One region of the Caloramator mitchellensis genome, then DNA from elsewhere that is predicted to be linked to it. Evidence: a T-box and tRNA genes for the amino acid it is inferred to sense, from the RefSeq annotation. Region 1 holds a T-box; the other holds one or more tRNA genes.
The links. A T-box is a leader RNA that pairs with one kind of tRNA and senses whether it is charged. The one in region 1 lies ahead of metG (methionine--tRNA ligase), so its partner is inferred to be a tRNA-Met.
Positions count from the first base shown of each region.

Region 2: it has a tRNA-Met gene. The T-box ahead of metG (methionine--tRNA ligase) is inferred to sense a tRNA for this amino acid. The anticodon was not compared.

Region 1 is NZ_LKHP01000011.1:5,957-13,419, forward strand. Features, by position in the region: gene ABG79_RS09055 (TatD family hydrolase) at 1-641, opposite strand, end outside; gene metG (methionine--tRNA ligase) at 935-2,860, opposite strand; T-box leader at 3,063-3,290, opposite strand; gene ABG79_RS09065 (membrane lipoprotein lipid attachment site-containing protein) at 3,347-3,994, opposite strand; gene ABG79_RS09070 (heavy-metal-associated domain-containing protein) at 4,054-4,263, opposite strand; gene ABG79_RS09075 (heavy metal translocating P-type ATPase) at 4,339-6,777, opposite strand; gene ABG79_RS09080 (metal-sensing transcriptional repressor) at 6,799-7,059, opposite strand; gene ABG79_RS09085 (RDD family protein) at 7,259-7,463, opposite strand, start outside.
Region 2 is NZ_LKHP01000007.1:13,400-20,862, forward strand. Features, by position in the region: gene spoIIE (stage II sporulation protein E) at 1-1,343, opposite strand, end outside; gene ABG79_RS12680 (ATP-binding protein) at 2,072-2,314, shown strand; gene ABG79_RS07015 (hypothetical protein) at 2,474-2,923, shown strand; gene ABG79_RS07020 (C39 family peptidase) at 2,970-4,163, shown strand; gene tnpA (IS200/IS605 family transposase) at 4,288-4,770, opposite strand; tRNA gene ABG79_RS07030 (tRNA-Met) at 4,962-5,038, opposite strand; tRNA gene ABG79_RS07035 (tRNA-Met) at 5,043-5,118, opposite strand; tRNA gene ABG79_RS07040 (tRNA-Leu) at 5,122-5,211, opposite strand; gene ABG79_RS07045 (S1 domain-containing RNA-binding protein) at 5,403-5,801, opposite strand; gene ABG79_RS07050 (FtsB family cell division protein) at 5,870-6,139, opposite strand; gene yabQ (spore cortex biosynthesis protein YabQ) at 6,181-6,651, opposite strand; gene yabP (sporulation protein YabP) at 6,668-6,949, opposite strand; gene ABG79_RS07065 (RNA-binding S4 domain-containing protein) at 7,131-7,388, opposite strand; gene ABG79_RS07070 (HU family DNA-binding protein) at 7,434-7,463, opposite strand, start outside.

The DNA.
Region 1 (7,463 bases):
AGGGATGAGTCGTTTCTCTCCCCTCTGTGCGGATGAGGTGCCATGTATGGACAATCTGTTTCTACTAATATATATTCAAGAGGAATGTTTTGAACCACCTCAACTGCCTTTTTAGCGTTTTTGAATGTAACAACTCCTGTAAAACCCAAAGAGTATCCAAGCTTTACAAATTCCTTTGCAAACTCAAGGCTTCCTGAATAGCAGTGCAATACTCCCCTTAGTCCCTTAAACTCCTTTAGAACCCTTAAAGTGTCATCGTGGGCTTCCCTGTTGTGAATCACAACAGGCATATCAAGCTGCCTTGCAAGGTCAAGCTGCTCCCTAAATGCCTTCATCTGCATAGTTCTATCATAGTCCCAGTAATAATCAAGCCCAATCTCTCCTATTGCCACTATCTTTTCATTTTTGGACAAATCCCCTATTAAATTAATATTCACATCGCGGCTAAACTCTGGATGAACACCCACCGCCCCATAAAAAACATCATGTTTTCTTGTAAGTTCTATTGTTGAATAACAGGATTCTATGCTTGAAGCACAGTTCAATACCCTTGTAACCCCTGCTTCCTGTATTTTTCTAATAACCTCGTCCCTATCCTCATCAAACGCTCTATCGTCATAATGTGCATGCGAATCAAACATAACTACACCTCCATTGGTGACATTCACTTGATTTCTTGACTTCTTGAATTGTTTGACAATTTATATTCCACTTATTAATTTAACATCCATATCAATATTTATAATTATACTGATGGAAAACACTAATGGAATTACTATAGCAATAATCAATGTCATCAACTTCTCCTTAGTATTAAACAAACTCTAATGTGGCACCTTACTATAAGGGATATAGTGTATATAATCCCACGAAATGATTTTTTTAACCTTATAATCATTTCATGGGATTTATATATTAAAACAAATCTTTTAAATTACTTCACCTGGCTTCCTGCGTCGATATCCTCATCAACAGTTCCAAGAACGAGCTTGCTGTAATCCTCAGTAGATGCTGCAAGAATCATTCCGTATGAATCTACTCCTCTTAATTTAACAGGCTTTAGATTTGCTACAAGAATTACATTCTTTCCAACAAGCTTTTCTGGTTCATAATATTTTGCAATTCCAGAAACGACCTGTCTTTCTTCTCCTCCAAGGTCAACTTTAAGTTTAAGCAGCTTATCCGCTCCTTTAATTCTTTCGGCCTCTAAAACCTTTGCAACCCTTAAATCTATCTTATCAAATTCGTCGATTGTAATCTCTGGCTTAATCGGCACCATCTTCTTTGCCTCCTTCTGCTGATTCAACTTCTCAAGCTCCTCAAGTTTCTTCTCAACGTCTATTCTCGGGAACATAATATCGCCCCTCTTAACTAAAAGAGCATCAACAGCTCCAAATTCGAGCGCCTTCTCCCAAGTTAAAATAGTTCCTTCAAATCCAAACTGCTCGTTTATCTTAACCGATGTTGATGGCATGAATGAAGAAATAAGTATTGATACAATTCTTATAGCTTCGGTTAGGTTGTATAGAACTCCCATAAGCCTATCCTTGTTTTCCTCATCCTTTGCAAGAACCCACGGCATTGTCTCGTCGATGTATTTGTTTGCACGTCTGACTAGGGTCCAAATTTCTTCAAGTGCATCTGAAACTTTTAAATCATCCATAAGTTTTTCAACTTTAACTGGAACTTCAAGTGCAACCCTTCTTAAATCTTCGTCAAACTCCCCTTCAAATTTTCCCTTTCTAAGCTCACCCTTAAAGTATTTTTCTATCATGGTTAAAGTTCTTGAAACAAGGTTTCCTAAATCATTTGCAAGGTCGGAGTTAATCCTTTTTATGAACATTTCGCTTGTGAAGTTTCCATCTGAACCGAATGGAATTTCTCTTAAAAGGTAGTATCTTACTGCATCAACACCGAAATGTTCGGATAATATAACCGGGTCAACAACATTTCCCTTTGATTTAGACATCTTACCGCCGTCAACCAAAAGCCAGCCATGACCAAATACCGTTTTAGGCAGTGGAATATCGAGCGCCATTAGCATTATTGGCCAAATTATTGTATGGAACCTTACTATATCCTTTCCAACAAGATGAACATCTGCTGGCCAGTATTTTTCGTATAATGATTTTTCATCGCTTCCATATCCAAGCGCTGTTATGTAGTTTGATAGAGCGTCTATCCAAACATACACAACATGCTTTTCGTCAAATGAAACTGGAATTCCCCATGTAAAGGATGTCCTTGAAACGCAAAGGTCCTCAAGCCCTGGTTTTATGAAGTTGTTTATCATTTCGTTCTTTCTTTTTTCAGGCAAGATAAAATCTGGATGTTCTTCGATGTATTTAAGTAGTTTATCCTGATATTTAGAGAGCCTGAAAAAGTATGCCTCTTCCTTTGTCCACTCAACTTCTCTTCCACAGTCCGGACACTTTCCATCCACAAGCTGTGTTTCGGTAAAGAAGGATTCACATGGCGTGCAATACCATCCTTCATAGTAGCCTTTGTATATATCTCCCTTATCGTATAGCTTTTTGAAAATATCCTGCACAGCCTTTATGTGATAATCGTCGGTTGTTCTTATGAACTTGTCGTAGGATATGTTCATAAGCTTCCACAAATCCTTTATAGATGCCACTATCTTGTCAACATATTCCTTAGGTGTAACTCCCTTTTTCTCTGCAATCCTTTGAATCTTTTGGCCGTGCTCATCTGTTCCAGTTAGGAAGAAAACATCGTAGCCATTTAATCTTTTGAATCTTGCAAGCGCGTCAGCAACAACAGTAGTATATGTGTTGCCTATGTGCAGCTTATCGCTTGGATAATAGATTGGTGTTGTTATATAATATTTACCCTTCATAGCGCTCCTCCTTTTTTATTACTGATAATAGTCGCGAGAAAAAATTATATGATAATGTTGATTTATTGATGTATTGTTTAATGGTTGACAATAAACATAGTTTTTAACACAAAGTTTAAATTGTTTCCTTGTCCAAATTGACAAACAAATCAAGAAGTCAAGAAATCAAGTGAATGTCACTCAAAAAGAAAACCCCGCCCGGTTTAGGGGCGAGGTGCCGCGTTACCACCCTAATTCGCTCGAGCCTCACGACTCAAGCCTTAGCAGGTTTAATCGATAACCTGAAGATAACGGATAAACCGTGAATGCCTACTAAGCTTCAGCAAACAAGCTCCGGAGCCATGTTCACACACTTTGCACTACCGGCTTTCACCTTCCCCGGCTCTCTTTTGAATGCTCTATGTGCTACTCTTTCCTTCACAGCTTTATTTATATTATGCTATTTATTCACAAGTTTATACAAAATATAGTATGTTGTCAACTGTTTTACTTAAGATCAAATGGCTTAAGCAGCAATTCAACCTCTTTATCCATTTCTTTCATTTTAGTAAAGGTCCATCCTTCTACCTTATTTACATCAACACCCATTTCCTTTAATTCGCCTGGATTTAATATTAAAACTAAATCCTTATCGTTTGTATCAACATCTTTTGCCCACTCTACTTTATATCCTTCTTTTAGTGTTAGACCAAAATGCTGCAATTCTTCATGATAGCCTATTAAATCCCTGTGCTTGTCTATTATGCTTGAAAATGTTACAGCGCCATCCTTTTGGTCGGATTTAATATCATTTTCGCTTATATCAAAATTGAATATTAACTTTTTTCCATCATATTTAATATATTCTGGCAGTTTGTTTGTATCAAGTCCTGCATTTATAAATGGAGTGGCATCAACTTCAAAAACAATATCGCTTTTATTTCCCTTAAAATTTGTTCCCCACTCAAATGTTTCATTTGAAGGCAAGCTGAATACAAATCTTTGTTTGTTTGAAACAAAACCTATACTATCAACGTTTTTTTCATACAACTTCTTGAATGAGCTCTTGCTGTTTTTTCCAACAACATCGGTTGCACTACATGCTGATAATAGCAATGAAATAGCAAGCGTTAAAACTAAAAATATCTTTTTCATGATTATACCCCCTTATGGTAAATTACTTTATATGATTAGAGCAGCCCTTAGGCTGCCCATTACATATTTTCTATTGATACTACATCATATCCTGCATCTTCAACTGCTTCTTTCATTTTTGCATCGTCAAGGTTTTCTCCTTCAACAAGAGCATATTTTCCATTTAGATTAACCTCTAAAACATCAACCCCTGCTTCTAAAAGAGCATTCTTAACATGCATTACACAGTGGTTGCAGGTCATGCCTTCTATGTTCAGCTTCTTCTTCATAACATCACCTCCTTTTCATTGGTGCCATTCACTTGATTTCTTGACTTCTTGATTTGTTTGTCAATTTGGACATGGTCACCTAAATCTTCTAAGCCTTAAAGCATTGGCTACTACTGAAACAGAGCTTAAACTCATAGCTGCTGCAGCAATCATTGGATTGAGCCTTGGCCCTCCAAATAATGTTAAAACTCCTGCTGCAACTGGAATTCCTATTACGTTGTAGAAAAACGCCCAGAACAGGTTCTGCTTTATATTTCTTATGGTAGCCTTGCTGAGCCTTATTGCCTTTACAACGTCTAATAAATCGTTCCTCATCAGAACTATATCAGCAGATTCGATTGCAACGTCTGTTCCTGAGCCTATTGCAATTCCGACATCCGCCTGAACAAGCGCAGGTGCATCGTTTATTCCATCACCAACCATTGCAACAACTCTGCCGCCTTCCTGAACCTTTTTAACCTCGTTTGCCTTATCCTGCGGTAGAACCTCTGCAAGAACCTTGTCTATTCCAACTTCCCTTGCAATAGCAGCGGCAGTTTTTCTATTATCACCTGTTAGCATAATAACTTCTATTCCAAGCTCGTGAAGTTTTCTTACAGCCTCTTTACTGCTCTCCTTTGGTGCATCTGCAACAGCAATAACTCCAACAAGCTTTTTATCCATTGCGATAAACATCGGCGTTTTGCCGTTTTCTGCATATTCCTCAAACTTAGCCTGACCAACAGATACATCCACGCCATTTGATTCCATAAGTTTTTTATTACCTATCAATATTTCTCTTTGTTCAATTGAAGCTTTAATTCCATGTCCTGGAACGGCAGTAAATGATTCAACATTTGATAAGTTTAGCCCCTTTTCTTCTGCTCCCTTAACAATAGCCTGTGCTATCGGGTGCTCAGATGCCTTTTCACAGGATGCAGCAATAGATAGAACTTCATTCTCATGCAAATCAATAGCATAAAGGTCAGTAACCTTTGGTTTTCCTTCAGTTATTGTTCCTGTTTTATCAAAAATTATAGTCTGAATTTTGTGGGCTGTTTCAAGCGCCTCTCCTGTTTTTATAAGAATTCCGTTTTCTGCACCTTTTCCTGAACCAACCATTATTGCAGTTGGAGTGGCAAGTCCTAGAGCACATGGACAAGCGATAACAAGTATTGCTATAAATATTGTCATCGAGAAGATAAAGCCCTTTCCAGCTATCATCCAAGCTATAAATGTTAATATAGCAATAGCAATCACTATTGGAACAAAGTAGCCAGAGATAATATCCGCCATCCTTGCGATAGGCGCCTTTGAACCCTGTGCCCTTTCAACAAGCTTTATAATCTGTGCAAGGGCTGTATCTTTTCCTACCTTTGTCGCCTTGAACTTAATATACCCATTCTTATTTATCGTTGCTGCAAAAACCTTATCGCCAGATTTTTTATCAACAGGTATGCTCTCGCCTGTTAGCATCGATTCGTCAATGCTTGTTTCACCTTCAATTATTTCTCCGTCAACAGGTATTTTTTCACCCGGCTTTACGATAATTATATCGCCTGCTTCAACCTCTTCAATTGGAATTGTCATCTCTTTATCATCCTGAATAATTGTTGCCGTTTTGGGCTGAAGTCCTACAAGCTTTTTAATTGCCTCACTTGTTCTTCCCTTCGTCTTTGCCTCAAGGTATTTTCCAAGAAGAATTAAAGTGATAATGGTCGCCGCAGATTCAAAATAAAGGTCCTTTGCGTATTCTGTATTCAGGTTGGATATTTGATATGTTGCAAATAATCCATATATAACTGCAGCAGAGGTCCCTATTGCAATTAAGCTATCCATGTTGGGTGCACCCTTTATAAGGCTTTTGAATCCTACGATATAAAACCTTCTTCCGGCGTATAACGAGGGTATAACTAAAGCTAGCTGAATTAATGCAAAGTTCAAAGGATACTCGTGTGCTTCAATTATTTTAGGAAGCTTGAGCCCCATCATATGTCCCATTGCGATTATAAGCAAAGGAACAGTAGCAATCGCTGAAATTATAAAATTGTTAAAAAGAGTTTTTGCCTCCCTTTCCTTTCTCTCCTGGTCTTTGTCGATAGACTTGTCCTCTTCTGAAAGCGGTTCATATCCAGCCTTTTTTATTGCTTCTTTTATCTGAGTGAGCCTTACCTTTGTTGGGTCATATTCGACAAACAAATTTTCGGCAGCAAAATTAACCTCCGCTTTGACAACGCCTTTGAGCCTTCTTACCGAAAACTCAACTGCCTTAACACAGGATGCACATGTCATCCCGCCAATTCCAATTGTAACTTCCTTTGTTGATTTTTCCTCTTCCGCAGAGTATCCTGCCTTTTCAATCGCCTTTATTATTTCATCAACCGATGTTTTTGCCTCATCATACTTTACATAGAGCTTTTCAGCAGCAAAATTTATATTTGCCTCTTCAACTCCACTAACCTTTTTCGATGCCCTTTCAACTGCCCTTGCGCAAGCTGCACAGGTCATCCCTCCAATTTTAAGCATCTTCTCCATAGTGACGCCTCCTGACATTTACTATTTTAATAATTTTTCCATAATATCGATTATCTCATCTACCTTTTCTTCTGCCTGGTCATGCATGAAAGCTAATTTAACGCAGTTGTTCAAGTGGTCCTTTAAAATAAGCATATTAGCCTTTTTAAGAAGCGATTGTGCTGCGATAATTTGTGTGGATATATCCACGCAGTATCTTCCCTCATCTATCATCTTAAGTATTCCTTCAATCTGTCCTTTTGCAGTTCTTAAATATTTCGCTGCTTCATCTCTTTTGTGCAATCTTATCCCTCCCTTAGCCCCTCCCCTATGGGGGGTGGTTAATATAATTATAAAACTTATTTTATTCACTCGTCAATATCCAATTTTATTTTTCACTAAACTTTTTTGATTTTAAAGCTTCATTTGCAAATTATTTATTACAACAGCTTGACCGAATTGACAAACAAATCAAGAAGTCAAGAAATCAAGTGAATGTCACCTATTTATACACTTCTACGATGTAGCCTTGGCCGTAAACGTCGTCGCTTCCAACAGCTTTTAATATAATTTCATCCCTGCCGTCTCCGTCTATGTCGATTACATCCTCTACGTTTCGGACATAATATGCATAAAGACGGGCTCTTCTGTTTCCAAAATTTTGTTTTAGTTTAAGATTTTTATCATAAACTTCCATCTTTTGTATC
Region 2 (7,463 bases), on a different contig from region 1:
ACAAGTTTTTTGCTCCATCTGCTGTTTATTCTCATAATCTCCATTTCAAAATTGATTTGCTTTATTAGTTCATGAAGCTTCGAACACTTCAATTTAAAATTATCTGGAACATTTTTAAATTCCAGCCTACCATTTTTCTCGGAAGTTCTTAGCAGATCAAAGAAAGTCTCATAGGTTATATACGTCTCCCTGCTCCAGCAAAACGCCCTCGAACCACAATTTGCACAAACTCTATTTGCAACCTTCTCAATTACTCCCTTTATTTCATTATTTTTAGAAAGTCCGTGCTCATATTTTTCATTTAGCATTCCCGAAAGACTGTTTAATGATTTTGAAATTGCATCAAGCTTAATATTTATATAATCCTTTATTCTTTCCATGTATAAATTTTGCTGTGCGTCTTTTTTCTTATCAACATCAAAGTATAGGTTGATTTTTTCATATATAGAGGAAGGTATAACCACAAATACAAGTGAAGGAATAAACATATTAATCATCATCGAGGATAAAACATCCAGTTTGTTTGAGTAGAGTATAAGTATTCCTGCTGAAATAAACATAGATGATGCTGTAAGAATTCTTCCCATGTCCCTGAAGGCCCCTGCAATCAAGCCACTAAATCCATAAATGCCTAAAATATAAGGTGTAAAATTATCTGTAAAATTTGAAACAAATCCAAACAATATTCCTGCTGCTGCAGCTGATTGAGAACCCCTAAGGTATGCAATAGCAATAACTATTAAAAATGCTAGAGAAGATTTTAGAGAAAAATATTTGTAGCCAATATCCCAAATACCTGCGAAAGAAATAGCAAAAATCAGTATTATGCTAACTATCTCTTCCCTAATTAAATCTATTTTCTTGTTTGATAAGAATGCTGAAATTCCATGATTGAATATGTAAGCTGAGGATACAAGTATGAATGTTTCGAATAAAACTATAACAAAATCATATAATGCCAGATTTTTTAATATAAATTTATGCGTGTATACCGATAATGCTATGTTCAAAATCGAAGCAATAACTGCAAGATTAATAAATTTACTCTTGCCTCTCTTTATTAAACTATACAGAATCACTATTGCCGATAGTAAAATATGCTCTCTTGCAATCAACAAATCCACCTGAGTCAGATAGCCAAGTATGACAAATATCCCCGCCAGAAGAGTATATTCTCTTTCAAGCAATAATGCAGCTGCAATAAGCAGCGAGATTCCAAATGGCATTATCTCGTTTAACAATACTACCCTTGAAACTAAAAATAGCGCTGCAAACAAAGCCAAATGCCTTAACGTAAATTTTTCCTTTCTTGAAACTTTTACATCTATCCCTCTCTCCAACATAAAACCACCCCACATCATTAATGTGAGGTTATTATATCAAATATATGTTGAATAATTTGTCATTATTACAATTTTTCCCAGAAAATTTATAGACAATTAAAGCTATTTTTTTAAGATTTAAAATATTATTCGACTGAAGATTTTAGAATAAAATTTTCTCATCTTAGCATTGCTACTGAAAATTCTTAGCCGCAGTTTTACGACATCATGAATTTTTTTGACATTGTTCCATAATGTCCCTCCGGCTAAAATATAAAGTTCTATTAAAACATTCGATATTGAATTAATATACCCTTTGAATAATATTTCTTATACTTAAATTTTCTACACATTTACCAAAATTCCTTCAATTCTTATTATATTTGTTTCTGTCTACAACCCATGGCATTCCATACTCATCCTCAAATAGACAAAATAGTCCAAACTAGGATGCATTGACTTAGAATTTTCAAGAAAGCGGACTTTTAACTCCAAAGTAGTGCAAGGAAAATGGGATAAAGCTTTCTCAATAGTGTTTGAAATATTTATTTGAAACTATGCCTAACGTTGATATTACAAAAGGAAAAGCTAAACAAATCGCTTCCATGGTCAAATAAACTACCAGACAAATTCAAACCCTAACTGAAGTAAAAGGTCGCATTAAAATGCAGCTTTTTTGTAAAGGTGGTCCCGTTTTGACTCTTATAATTAATCGAATATATTCTTCAGACCTTGTCATTATTGATTAAATTGGGTATCTTCCAATTTCACATGAAGAAGCAAATATATTTTTTCAATTAGTCTCAAATCTACATGAACAAACATCAATAATTATCACGTCTAACAAAGGGTTTGAAGAATGGACCGAACTTTTGCAGGATGTTGCCCTAACAGCAACTATATTAGACAGGCTAACCTATAGATGTGAGATTTTTAATATGACAGGTAAGAGTTACAGATTGGAAAACAGGAAGTCATTTTTTAATGATTAAATGGAAAAATTTCGGGATAAAAAACTTCCGAAATTTCTCCAAAAGTACTTGCCGGTTACAGCCTTGCTATGCTGGGCATGTTTTTTTAATAAAATTAAATACAAAAAATGCAAAAAATATTATATAATAGAACTAAATACATAGATTGGAGTTGGGATGATGATAAAAAGAATACTTTTATTATTTATTATTTTACTTTCTAATTATTTTGTTGTTGCATTTAGTCCAAAACCACATCAAATATCAGGTAATGGCATAGTCCCATTAGTGCCCGTGTTTGTTATAACTTCAACAATAGCTACGTTTATGTTTGCAATAGACTTTGCAAGAAATTTCTTTAAGCTGACATATAATTATAAAACAAGTTATAAATTTATGATTTTAATATCATCAATCATTATTACGATGATACTTTTTAATAGGGGAATAGGCAAATTTTTTTCATTATATTACACTTTACGAAGAACTTATACCCAATATATAATACCACTACCATATAGAATATGGGAATTTTGGATAGGAGGTTTATTTATTGTCATTTTTATAGCAAGCTATATTTCAATAATAAGCGTTCAGATGAAAAAACATATTGACAAAATACCAAAATAGTAAAATAATGGTAATAAGATAAATTTTGTTATTAAGGAGGGAGAATATGAAAAAAATATTTATTTTACTTATCACATTTGTTTTTTTAATGACAAACACAGTTGTAACATTTGCATCAACAAAAACAAAATATGTATCAGAAAAAGAAGCTATCAAAGCTGCTGAAAAATTCATTAAAAAAATCTCAAAACATGATAATGGTTGGAACTATGAAAAATTAGACACACCTATACTCTTATCAGATTTAAAAGGAAATAAAAATGCTTATATGGTAAAATTAATTAATCAAGGAAAAGCCGTTGGCTACATTATTGTTTCTGCAACAAAAGATAAGATGCCTGTATTAGCAGCTTCATTATCAACTCCACCAGATGAGCAGTTAGAAGAAATTAAACAAAAGGCTCAACAACTAATAGATAACAACAGAAAACTTGGTAATCCTAAATATTATTACATAAATCCATTAATGTATATTGTAGAATTACCAATTATTGAAAATGGAAAAGAAGTAGATAAAACATTTTACAATACAAAAAGTAAGGAATTTGTAGATAAACAAACAATTGATTTATTAAAAAATATTGATATACAGCCAACAAATGCAGTAGAAGCAAACAAAGTATGGGAAGCTACTTTAAATGATGATTCGTTAAATTCATCAATTGAAGTATCTCCTCAAGGTTATTCTGAAAAATACAATGACATAACTGCTTTTGATAGTATAAACTATAATCAAGATGCATCATCATACCCTGAAAATGCTTGTGGTCCAACAGCAGGTGCAATGCTTCTTCAATACTGGAAAACAAAAGGATATCCTAATATTCGTGGAGTATCTTATTATGGTAGTGTTGGCCGCTTTATAGACCATCTAAAAATTGACATGAATACAGGATCATTAGGGACAACTGCTCCGAATTGGTTATCTGGAGTGCTTCACCATGCAAATGTAGAAGGAGGATATCATTTTCAAGGATCTCATAGTACTCCACCTAGTTATAGCACATATACAAGTGAAATAGATAAATCTAAACCTGTGGGAATACGTTTTAATAATCTACCTTATATTAGTGGTCATTATTATTCATGGCATTTTGTTTTAGGCAGGGGGTACTATTATGACACCTCATTAGGAGATAGAGAAATAAAAATAAATGATAGTTGGGGAGGAACTGATTGGTTTAACTACGATGAATATTACGACCATCTTACATTTATTTATATAACACCTGCCAATTAATCATAACCACCCGTAAAACGGGTGGTTTGCATTAGCCCTATAAGGGCATATTACTGGCTGTGTCTAAAAACACCCTGAAATATCTGCCAACCGCATATTTTTTTCAGGCTACCCCTAAAGGGGTTTATTTTTTGCCTTTTTCCACAGGCTCACCCGTAAACGGGTCTATGTATTCTTTCAAACTTATTTGGTCATATGTTAAATCTTCTTGTAATTGATTTTTTATATATTCTTCTATTACTTTTTTATTTCTGCCTACTGTATCTACATAATATCCTTTACACCAAAACTGTCTGTTTCCATACTTGTATTTCAAATTTGCATGTCTATCAAATATCATCAATGAACTTTTTCCTTTCAAATATCCCATAAACTGTGACACGCTTAATTTTGGTGGTATACTCACAAGCATATCAAGCATATGGATATGATCCTTACAGGCATTTACTTCTATTATTTCTACACCCTTATATTCACATAGTTTTCCTAATATCTTCCCTATATCTTCCTTTATTTTCCCATATATTATTTGTCGTCTATATTTTGGTGCAAATACAATATGATATTTGCAATTCCATTTGGTATGTGATAAACTTTCATTATCCATACTGTTTTCCTCCTTTGATTTGATCTCGGTTGGCAGACCGTTATCATTTATTCTATCAAAGGAGGAAAATTTTTTCTACTCATAGCTATAAGCTTTTCAGAACCACGGGCATAGCCCGTGGTATTCATAATACAAAAATCAAAACGCCTTGAAACTTAAAGTTTCAAGGCGTTTTTTTCAACTTTATATTTTGGTGGCGGCGAACGGATTCGAACCGCTGACACATCGGGTATGAACCGATTGCTCTGGCCAACTGAGCTACGCCGCCATGTTGGTTGCGGGGGGAGGACTTGAACCTCCGACCTTCGGGTTATGAGCCCGACGAGCTACCAACTGCTCCACCCCGCGATGTGGTGCCGGAGACCGGGGTCGAACCGGTACGGTCTTTTAGAGACCGCAGGATTTTAAGTCCTGTGCGTCTGCCTGTTCCGCCACTCCGGCGCATCGCCATCGACAAGTATTATTATATAATGGTATCACCATTTCGTCAATAGTTATTTTCATTTTTTTTATCATTTTTTGCAAGTAATATTTGCCAGTGCTCTTAACCTTTATATATCAAATATTAAACAGGTATTTTACATTTTGTAAAATACCTGATATTTATCCTTCTACATTATTACACTTTATAATTACTTCTTAGCGAGGGTTCCATACCTTTTGCCTTCTCTATGCTTTATGTCCTGGATTCTCTCCTCACTTTCCTTTAAGAATTTAGCAAGTCTTTCTTCAAATGAAGTTCCGCTAGCCTTTACTCTTTCACTTTGCCAATCAACTTCAATTGGTCTTGCTGATTTCTTTGGCATAGCCTGCTTAATCGAAAGACTAATCTTGCCATTGTCATCAACTGAAATAACCTTTACCTTAACCTTATCCTTTTCCTTTAGATGCTGTCTGATATCCTTTACATAAGTATCAGATACCTCGCTGATGTGGACTAGACCTGTCTTGCCTGACACATCAACAAATGCACCAAAATTTGTAATGTTTACTACAGTTCCTTCTAAAATTGTTCCTACCTTTAAGGTCATATTAAAAGACTTCCTCCTTAATATATTATAATGATAATATTATAACTAAATTAATAAAAGTAGTCAAACTATCTCTTTCTATTCTTATCGATGAACAAAATCTCGCCAGGCTTAACAAGTCCTAATTTTTCCCTTGCAAGTTTTTCAACATGATCTTCGCTTTTTGCCTCATTTAACTTGTCCTTTAATTGTGCGTTAATCAGTTTTGTCTTCTCAAGCTGCTTACTATACTGTTTATACTGCTTGTTTAATCTATACATAATAATACTCTGCTTTATAAATATCGAACCAAAAATAAAAAATATTATAAACCATAATATTCTTTTCTTCTTTTTCATAACTATTCCCCTTTTGTATTTTATATATATTATATTCTATGCTAAATCGTGTTTTCCTGCTTATCCTTTTGCATTTTATTCAACTTATTTTTAAGGTTAAATTCAAACCTTTCAAACAAATATATGGTGTAAATAATTAATATCCTTATCAGTTTAAATGGAAATAGTATTAACCTTATAAGCAGCCTTATTAATTTTATAAAATAATACACAAAATACCTTAAAATATCTAAAAACATTCTAGAAATCAGGCTGAAATAGAAATACAACCCTATAAAAAGAGCGATAAATGTATAATACCTTATGTTAACGTTATTAGTTACAAGCATAAAAATAAAAGTAATCAAAGACGCCAGTATCCAAAATAAAATATCCGAAATTGCAGTCAATATCCTGTTAGGATTCTTAAAACCTCTTATAACTCTGTAAATGTCAAACATAACTCCTACCATAAATCCTGCAATTACATTAGAAAAAAAATATAATAACTGAGTATTTATATTTAATAGCATTACATCTCACCTTAAATCACTTAAATAATTTCTTTAAAAAGCTCTCATTTCTGCCCTCATCCTTTGAAATATAGGTTAAAGAAATAAATTCGCCATCAATCGAAACTTCACCAGTCTCAACGCTGAGTTTATTAACCTTTAACTCCTTCCCCCTTATAACTAAAGCCCCCATGATTGTAGTTAAATTCACCTGCTCCTCATTAAATGTATGCACCTGAGTAACTCCCGTTAAATTAACTCTCTTTCTATTATCAACAACAATTTTATGATCAGTCTTAACAATTTTAACATTCTCCATAAAAAAACCCCCTTCATAATAATTTTATGAAGAGGTTTTTATTTATATTACATATTCTATCCACAAATAAATTCACATAAATAACAAGTTTTAAACAATATTTGTGGATTTTGTTGAAAACCAAACCACTAATATCCCACATGTTATCAACAGGCTTATCCACAGGTTGTGGATATTATGTCTACTCAATTTCTTTTCCAGTAATAATTTTATACATTTCCTTTGCTTCGTCTTTTCTTGCATGCTCTTGAGTGCTTATAACCTCAGCCTTTACACTGCCAGTAGCATACTGTATCTCAATAATATCTCCAACTTCGATATCTGTTCCAGGCTTTGCAACTCTTCCATTAACCAAAACCTTCCCAGAATCGCAAACTTCCTTTGCAACAGTTCTTCTTTTAATTATTCTTGAAACTTTTAAAAACTTATCAAGCCTCATAAATTTCATCTCCTCAAAAAAAAATCAGGTTTTAAACCTGATTTTTTATTTGTTTACGTTTTCTCTTAATTCCTT